Regions from separate parts of the Pseudarthrobacter sp. SL88 genome, predicted to be linked through region 1. Evidence: predicted binding sites of a transcription regulator. Region 1 holds the regulator's gene; the other holds the start of a gene.
What was found. The regulator HspR, encoded in region 1, represses chaperone genes until heat shock. The targets are predictions, from matches to a motif close to AAGTTGAGTCNNNNNGACTCAACTT.
Positions count from the first base shown of each region.

Region 1 (4,415 bases):
GCTCCGGTGCACAGTGTGGCGGACCTGGAAGTGGCCATCACTGCGGCCGCCGCCGCGCAGCCGGCGTGGGCTGCCCTGGGCCACGACGCCCGGTCCGCAATCCTCCTCAGGGCTGCCGACGCCGTCGAACGCTCAGCCGAGGAGCTCGCCCAACTGCTCTCCCGCGAGCAGGGCAAGCCCCTCAACGGGCCCAACGCCCGCTTCGAGGTCGGCGCCTGCGCGGCCTGGCTCCGCGCTGCGGCCGGCACTCCCCTGGCCCCCGAAACCTTGGTGGACGACGGCGAAACCCGCGCCGAACTCCACTACCGGCCCATCGGCGTCGTGGGCGCGATCGGGCCGTGGAACTGGCCCATGATGATCACCACCTGGCAGATCGCCCCCGCCCTCCGCATGGGCAACACCGTGGTGGTCAAGCCTTCCGAGTACACGCCCCTATCGGTCCTGGCCCTGGCCAAGGTGCTCAACGAAGAACTTCCCGAAGGGCTGCTGACCGTCGTGTCCGGCGGCCGGGACGTGGGCGAAGCTCTGGCGTCGCACGGGGCGGTTGGCAAGGTCATGTTCACCGGGTCCACCGCCACAGGCAAGGCGATCATCCGCTCGTCGGCGGACACCGTCAAACGCCTCACGCTCGAGCTCGGCGGCAACGACGCCGGCATCGTCCTGCCCGGCACCGATCCCCGGGCGATCGCCCAGGACCTCTTCTGGGGCGCCTTCATCAACACCGGCCAGACCTGCGCCGCCCTCAAGCGCCTCTACGTCCACGACTCCATCTACGACGCCGTCTGCGAGGCACTCGCCGGCGTCGCGAAGGCCATGCCGATGGGCAACGGCCTGGACGAGAACAACGTCCTCGGCCCGCTGCAGAACAAGGCGCAGTACGACGTCGTCGCGAACCTCGTGGAGGCGGCCAGGGCTTCGGGAGCGCGCGTCCTCCTCGGCGGGAACCCGGACTCCAGCCAGCCCGGCTACTTCTACCCCACGACGCTGGTGGCGGACATTGGCAACGGCAACCCACTCGTGGCCGAGGAACAGTTCGGCCCCGCACTGCCGATCATCCGCTACAGCACCATCGACGAAGCTGTGGAGATGGCCAACGCCCTCGACGTCGGCCTGGGCGCCTCGGTGTGGTCCTCCGACCCCGCGGCCGCCCGTGCGGTGGCCGCCCGGCTGGAAGCAGGCACCGTTTGGATCAACCGGCACGGTGCCGTCGATCCGCGGATTCCATTCGGCGGGGCCAAGCAGTCAGGCTACGGCCTGGAATTCGGCGCCGAAGGCCTTAAGGCCCTGGGCATCCCGCAGGTCATCAACGGCTGAGTCTCAACGGCTGAGGACTCCGGCTCACCCCATGGCAGAAGCCACCGACGTGCGGCCGGACAGGTGGCGGCGGGCCCAACGGGCGAGCTTCCTGCCCTTGCCCTGCCACCAGTTGTCCTCGTCCTTGCCGCTGTGGAACCGGAAGATGATGGCGGTGAGCACGAACATGCCCATCACCACATCGATCCACGACGACACCACGATGGCCACCAGGACCGTCAGGGCATCGGCGATGACCGCCGGGATGGCCAGGGTCCGGAAGACGGTGCTGGCCACGTAGCGCCGGTGCGACCGCGGAACGGACGTTGCCCGGACCATGTCGAAGCAGACGCACACCACCACGACTGTTTGCCCGATGGCCAGCAGGGTCTGTCCGGGCACCGAAGCGCTGAAGGACGACACTGCTTCCATTCCCGGGCTCATGACCGGGCCAAGAAAAGAGAACCAAACATGGAATAACCCCCAGAAACGAATGGAACCACTGCTGCAACAGCAGTGGTTCCATTGAAGGTTTCCTTGGACGGGGCTGCACGAGTAGTGGGTACTCTATTTTCGCCAAGCGGCCAGGCGCCGGTTACTCACCGGCCGGCTGCTGCCGCTACTGCCCGATGGCGCGGGGCCGCCACAGCACGACGGCCTGCGACCGGGGACGGGGGCGCTGGCCGCGGGCCAGGCTCACGACGTCGCCGGCCGCGCCCGCGGCAAAGATGCGGGAGTCGAATGCCTGCGGGCGCCGCCCCAGTTCCTCGGTCAGTTCCAGCACGCGCCGCTGCAGGGCAGACACCTGGTTTTCGAGTTCCAGGATGCGTTTGATCCCTTCGAGGGAGACGCCTTCCTGGGACAACCGCTGCACTTCGCGGAGCATGTTGACGTCCCGCTGCGAGTACCGCCGGGATTTCCCGGGGGCACGGCTGGGTTTGACGATGCCCAGGCGGTCGTACTGGCGGAGCGTCTGGGGGTGCATGTCAGCCAGCTCAGCCGCCACGGAAATCACGAAGATGGGCTGGTCAGCGTTGATGTCCACGGCACACCTCCTCCGCTACAGCCGGGCCTTGGCGGCCAGGCCCTCTCGGACGTCAGCGCCGGCCGTGGCCTCGGCGAAAGCCTTCACGGCGGCCTCGGCCTCCTTGTTCAGGTTCTTGGGAACCGCGACGTCGATGGTCACCAGGAGGTCACCCGTCGCCTTGGAGGTCTTCACACCTTTGCCCTTCACCCGCAGGGTACGGCCCGACGGCGTGCCGGCCGGAACACGGACCCGCACCTTCTCGCCGTCGATGGTGGGCACCTCGATGTCACCGCCCAGGGCAGCCTCGGGGAAGGTGACCGGGACGTGGATGCGGAGGTTGTCGCCGTCGCGCGTGTAGAACTCGTGCGGCTTAACCGAGACGGCAACCACCAGGTCGCCATTGCCGGCCTGGCCGGGCTGGCCCTTGCCGCGCACACGGACCTTCTGGCCGTCCTTGATGCCGGCGGGGACGCGAACATCGATGACTTCGCCATTGGGTTCGCGCAGGCCGATGGTGGTGCCGCGGATGGCACCGGAGAACGAGATGCTGGTGGATGCGGTGCGGTCCGCGCCCTTCTGGGGTGTCCGCTGGAACCCGGGCGAGCCGCCGAATCCGCCGCCGAACAGGTCCGCGAACTCGGGCGGGATATTGCCGGCGGACGGGTTGAAGCCGCCCGCGTGCCGCCCTGTATTGCCGGTGAACAGGCCGCCGAAGAGGTCCTCGAACCCGCCGTTGCCGCCTGCGGCACCGCCGCCGGGAGCGAACCGGGCGCCGCCGCCCATGGCGCGGATGGCATCGTACTGCTGGCGCTCGTCGGCATCGGAGAGCACCGAGTAGGCCTCGGAGACGTCCTTGAACTTCTTCTCGGCAGCAGCATCGCCGGAGTTGGTGTCCGGATGGAACTGCCGTGCCAGCTTCCGGTAAGCCTTCTTGATATCGGCATCGGAAGCGTCCTTGGCAACACCAAGGATCTTGTAAAAGTCCTTGTCCACCCAATCCTGGCTAGCCAATGGCGTTTCCTTTCAAAAGTTACGGGTCGGTGGCTGGGCTTGCCGAAACCTGGGTTTCGACAAGCCCAACCACCGGGGTAATGCTACGCAGGTACAGCGACGATGACCTGTGCTGCGCGGAGCACGCGGTCGCCTGACTTGTAGCCGGAGCGGAGCACCTGGCTGACGGTGTCAACCTCGATGTCTTCGCCGGGCTGCTGGATCAGGGCCTCGTGGACCGTGGGGTCGAACTCCACGCCGGTTTCGTCGATGCGGACCAGGCCGTAGGTCTTCAGCGCGTTCTCCAGCTTGGCGGCGATCGCGGCGAAGGGGCCATCGGTGAGGTCGCCGTGCTGCCGTGCGGCGTCGACGTCGTCCAGGACCGGGAGCAGGGAGTTCAGGACGCCGATGACGGCCATCTCCCCTGCCACGGCGCGGTCGCGTTCCACGCGCTTGCGGTAGTTGACGTACTCAGCCTGCAGGCGAAGGAGGTCGTTCTTCAGCTCGGCTGCCTCAGCGTTGGCGGACCCTGCGGGAACACCCTGGGCCACGGATTCCTCCGCGGGCACCTCGACGCCGTTGAGGATCTCCTCGGCCTGGGCCAGCGCGTCGCCGTCGGAATCCTGCGCGGAACCGGCCTGCTCGCCTTCAGGGTGCCGGGCCTGCCCGGTCACCGGGTCAACCTTGCGGTTGTCCCGGATGACCGGTTCCTGGCTGTTGCCCTTACCCTCGTGGTTCGCGGGTGAGCTGTGCTCTTCCTCGTTACCGTGATGGGGCATGGCTTACTTCTTCGCTTCGTCTTCGTCGATGATCTCGGCGTCGACGATGTCTTCGTCGGCCTTGGCGCCATCGCCCGCTGCTGCGCCTTCAGCACCCGCGGCACCGGTGGCACCGTCCGGCGAACCGGCCTGGGAGTAGATGGCTTCGCCGAGCTTGGTCTGGGAAGCCTGCAGCTTCTCGAACGCGGTCTTGACCTCGGCGTCGTCGGTGCCTTCGAGCGCCTTCTTGAGGGCGTCGACGTCGGCCTGGACCTCGGTCTTGACCTCTTCGGGCAGCTTGTCGGCGTTGTCGGCGATCAGCTTGTCCACGGAGTAGGCGAGCTGCT
Region 1 is NZ_JAPPRD010000001.1:105,742-110,156, reverse strand. Features, by position in the region: gene OVA06_RS00470 (aldehyde dehydrogenase family protein) at 1-1,314, shown strand, start outside; gene OVA06_RS00465 (hypothetical protein) at 1,339-1,737, opposite strand; gene OVA06_RS00460 (heat shock protein transcriptional repressor HspR) at 1,913-2,338, opposite strand; gene OVA06_RS00455 (DnaJ C-terminal domain-containing protein) at 2,354-3,331, opposite strand; gene OVA06_RS00450 (nucleotide exchange factor GrpE) at 3,415-4,089, opposite strand; gene dnaK (molecular chaperone DnaK) at 4,093-4,415, opposite strand, start outside.

Region 2 (4,415 bases), 140 kb from region 1:
GGGATCGCTGATCCCGGCACGCGCACGGCGAACGGCATCCGATACGGCAGCGACGGCCTTGGCCTGCCCGATCAGCCGCCGGCCCAGCTCCTCCTCCATGTGCAGCAGCTTCTGGCTCTCGCCCTGCAGCATGCGCCCGGCGGGGATGCCGGTCCAGGCGGAGATGACCTCGGCGATGTCATCGGCGGTCACCTGTTCGGCCACCATCTGGGATGACTTGTCTGTCACGGCAGCCTCGGCCTCGGCTGCGGCGGTGAGCTCGCGTTCCAGGGCGGGAATCTCGCCGTACAGCACGCGGGAGGCGGTTTCGAGGTCTCCTTCGCGGGCGGCCTTCTCATACGCGCCGCGCAATTCGTCCAGCTTGGCCTTCAGGTCGCCCACCCGGTTGAGGCCGGCTTTCTCGGCCTCCCAGCGGGCATTGAGCCCGTTGAGTTCCTCCTCGCGGTCAGCCTTGTCAGCCCGCAGCGCGGCGAGCCGCTCCACGGAGGCGGCATCCTTCTCGTCCTGAAGGGCCAATTCCTCCATGGTGAGCCGGTCCACCAGCCGCTGGAGCTGGTCGATCTCCTCCGGAGCGGAATCGATCTCCATGCGCAGCCGGGACGCGGCCTCGTCCACGAGGTCAATGGCCTTGTCCGGAAGCTGCCGCCCGGAGATGTAGCGGTTGGAGAGGGTGGCGGCGGCCACGAGTGCGGAGTCCGCGATGGCGACCTTGTGGTGCGCCTCGTAGCGTTCCTTCAGGCCACGGAGGATGCCGATGGTGTCCTCGACGCTGGGCTCCCCCACATAGACCTGCTGGAAGCGGCGTTCCAGGGCGGGATCCTTTTCGATGTTCTCGCGGTATTCATCCAGGGTGGTGGCGCCGATCAGCCGGAGCTCCCCGCGGGCCAGCATGGGCTTGAGCATGTTGCCGGCATCCATGGAGGAGTCGCCGGTAGCGCCCGCGCCCACCACGGTGTGGATCTCATCGATGAAGGTGACGATCTGGCCTTCGGAATTCTTGATCTCCTCGAGCACGGCCTTGAGCCGCTCCTCGAATTCGCCGCGGTACTTGGCGCCGGCCACCATGGACGCCAGGTCCAGGGCGATCAGGGTCTTGCCGCGGAGGCTTTCGGGGACGTCGCCGGCCACGATGCGCTGGGCAAGTCCTTCCACAACGGCGGTCTTGCCCACGCCGGGCTCGCCGATGATCACCGGGTTGTTCTTGGTGCGGCGGCTCAGCACCTGGACGATGCGGCGGATTTCCGTGTCGCGCCCGATCACCGGGTCCAGCTTGCCGGAGCGGGCCATGGCCGTGAGGTCGGTGCCGAACTTTTCCAACGACTGGAAGGTGTTCTCCGGGTCCGGGCTGGTGACCTTGCGGTCGCCGCGGACGCCGGGCAGGGCGGCCACCAGGGCTTCGTGGGAGGCGCCGGCTTCGCGGAGGAGGCGCCCGACGGCGTCACTTCCGGAAGAGAGTCCCAGCAGCAGGACTTCGGTTGACACGAAGGTGTCGCCGAGGCGCTCGGCCTCCTCCTTCGCACTCTGGATGGCCTGCAGTGCAGTGCGGGAAAGCTGGGCCTGCTGGGAAGATCCACCCGAAGCCGAAGGAAGGGACTTGATGGCGCTGCTGGCGTGGACACTGACTGCGTCCGGTTCTGCGCCGGTGGCGCGGAGCAGCGCCACGGCCACACCCTCGCGCTGGTCCATCAGCGCTTTGAGGATATGGGCGGGTTCCACCTGCGGGTTACCGGCCGTTGAGGCGTTCATGGCGGCAGCCGAAAGAGCCTCCTGGCTCTTGGTGGTGAATTTGACGTCCAAAGAGGGCTCCTTTCAGGGGCGTTTTCTTTAGGTTGAGTGTACTACGCTCAACTTTGAAAAACGCAGTCCTTTGGCCCTGTTTTCCCACAGCGAACCTTCGGCGCTTCCCGGCGGGACATGCAAAACCGGCGGGCGGCTCCCCCAACAAGCCATCCGCCGGACGGCCGGTTCCCGCGGCATCCCCCGGGAACCGGCACCGCCCGCCCCCCTACCGGGACGGGCGGAAGTCGCGAAGACCGGAACTCAGGAGGCACCCACCCCTGAGACGCTGGTGATCCAGCTGAGGTTGCGGGACACGGACGCATGGTCGTTGTAGTACCTGGTGAAGCTGGACGGGTTGGGGCTGGGCAGGATGCTTGACGTCGACAGGACACCTACCAGCTTGCCGCTGACGATGAGCGGGCCGCCGGAGTCGCCACCCAGGGTGTGCCCGCTTTGGGACTGCGTCCGGACGGAGGCTCCGCCGTAGGTGTCCGTGCCCTGGCCGGCCACGGTGACGTCCGCCGCCTTGAGGTTGTAGGACATGGTGCCCGCGCCCTCGGTCTGGTCGCCCCAGCCGTACACCTTGGCCGGAGCCCCAATGGCGGGGAATGAGCTGGAGAGCCCTACGTAGGAGCCGTAATGGGGGGTGGACAGTTTCAGCAGCAGGACATCCCCGGTGCTGGAGGCATAGCGGCCGGCCACGGTCTTCACGGTGCCGCCGGCCTCCAGGTAGGTGGACCCCAGCCGGACAGACTGCAGGGAGGCCGAATTGCAGTGCTTGGCCGTGATCACCCAGCTGGCCGAGATTTGGCTGCCGGTGCATCCTACGTTGGTACCGGTGGCATCGAAGGAGATCTGCGCTGCATAGGGGGCTGCGGAAATGGTGGTGGTGCTGCCGCCGGCAATGTCGGGGCTTGCCGTGTCACCGCCCGTTGCGGGTGCGGCCTGTGCGGGCAGCGGGCCCATGAGCGCAGCAGTCGCGGCAACGGCGGCAAGGATTCTGGCGATTTTCACAGCGGTGGCTCCTTCGCAAGGGACCCCGCACCGCTGCCGGTTGAGGCGCGGACGGGGTCGGTTCCGGTTGATGGGCGGAGGCGATGGCCTGCCGCCCATCCGAACGGTACCGGAACATTGTTAAGCTTGTCACTGACTTTGACAAAACGTGTAAATGAGTTTGTAAATCAAGTCGCGTAGATGGAAACCGCAGCGGACTTGATCACGAAGTGGGCCCGGATCCCGGGGGCCAGGCCCAGCTCTGCCGAGGCTGCGGGAGTGATGTCCGCGGCCAGGCCGCCTCCCCGCACCCGGATCTGGTCTCCATGGGGCTCCAGCTCGGTGACCTGCACGGGGAAGGAATTGCGGGGGCTTCCGTGTGCGTCCGTCAGGAACACGGACACGGCCGACGGCGGAAACACGGCCGCGCCAAGCAGCCCGGCGGCGCCTGCCTGGCCCGCTTCGCCCGGTTCCTCCAGGTGCCCGGCGATCTCCAGGTCAGGAGCGATGCCCTGCCCGCCGGCTGTCCGGATTCCGGAAGCCGTCAGCGTGCCTGTGACGAAGTTGAGCCCGGCCAGGCCGGCTGCGAACGGGTTGCGCGGCCGTTCCAGCACTTGGCGGGTGGGTCCGTCCTCCGCGATGCGCCCATTCTCAAGGACCACCACACGGTCCGCCAGCACCAGCGCATCCAGAACGTCGTGGGTGACGATGATGGCCGGCCGGTCCGCGAGCACCCGTTTCAGCAGCCGCCGCAGCAGCGGAGCCGAATGGATGTCCAGGGCCGCCATGGGCTCGTCCAGCAGGAGGAGGCCCGGGTCCGCAGCGAGGGCACGGGCCACGGCGACGCGCTGCGCCTGGCCGCCGGACAGCCCGGCTGGGCGGCGGCCGGCCAGGGCTTCAGCCTCCACTTCGGCCAGCCACTGCAGGGCGCGTTCCTTTGCCTTGCGTGGGGGGACGCCGGCGCTCCGGGGCCCGAAGGCCACATTGTCCGCCGCCGTGAGGTGCGGAAAGAGCAGGGGTTCCTGGGCCAGGAGTGCGGTTCCGCGGCCGTGCGGCGGCGTCCACTGATGGATCCCGGATCCCAGGTGGAACAGCGTCCGGCCATTGAGCTCGGCCCTCCCGGTGTCCGGCCGGACCAGGCCCGCGATGGTGGACAGCAAGGTGGATTTGCCCGCGCCGTTGGGCCCCATCACCGCCACGGTTTCGGTGGGCCCCAGCGCGAGGGACACGTCGAAATCCCGCTGGGCCACGGCAGCCTGGAACGAAAAGCTCACCGGACCCTCCCGCCCGCGGCACCCGCCGTCGTCGGGCGCCGGGAAGAACCGCCCCATGGTGCCGGACCTTGGCGCTGCAGTCCGCCGGGGCGGCCGTAGGCAAGTGCCACCACCGCTACCGCGACAGCCACCAGGACGAGTGACAGGGCGACGGCGGCGTCAGGATCGGTTTCGCGCTGGAGGTAGATTTCCAGCGGCAGGGTGCGGGTGACGCCTTGGAGGCTGCCGGCGAAGGTGAGGGTGGCGCCGAATTCGCCCAGGCTGCGGGCAAACGACAGCACGGCTCCGGAGGCCAGCCCGGGAAGGATCAGCGGGAGGGTGACGCGGCGGAACACGACGCCCGGCGGTGCGCCGAGGGTGGCGGCCACG
Region 2 is NZ_JAPPRD010000001.1:245,452-249,866, reverse strand. Features, by position in the region: gene clpB (ATP-dependent chaperone ClpB) at 1-1,797, opposite strand, end outside; gene OVA06_RS01055 (S1 family peptidase) at 2,041-2,793, opposite strand; gene OVA06_RS01050 (sulfate/molybdate ABC transporter ATP-binding protein) at 2,961-4,046, opposite strand; gene OVA06_RS01045 (ABC transporter permease) at 4,043-4,415, opposite strand, start outside.
Region 2: clpB (ATP-dependent chaperone ClpB) is a predicted target of HspR. The motif match lies at 1,827-1,851, and genes of this name have one in related genera.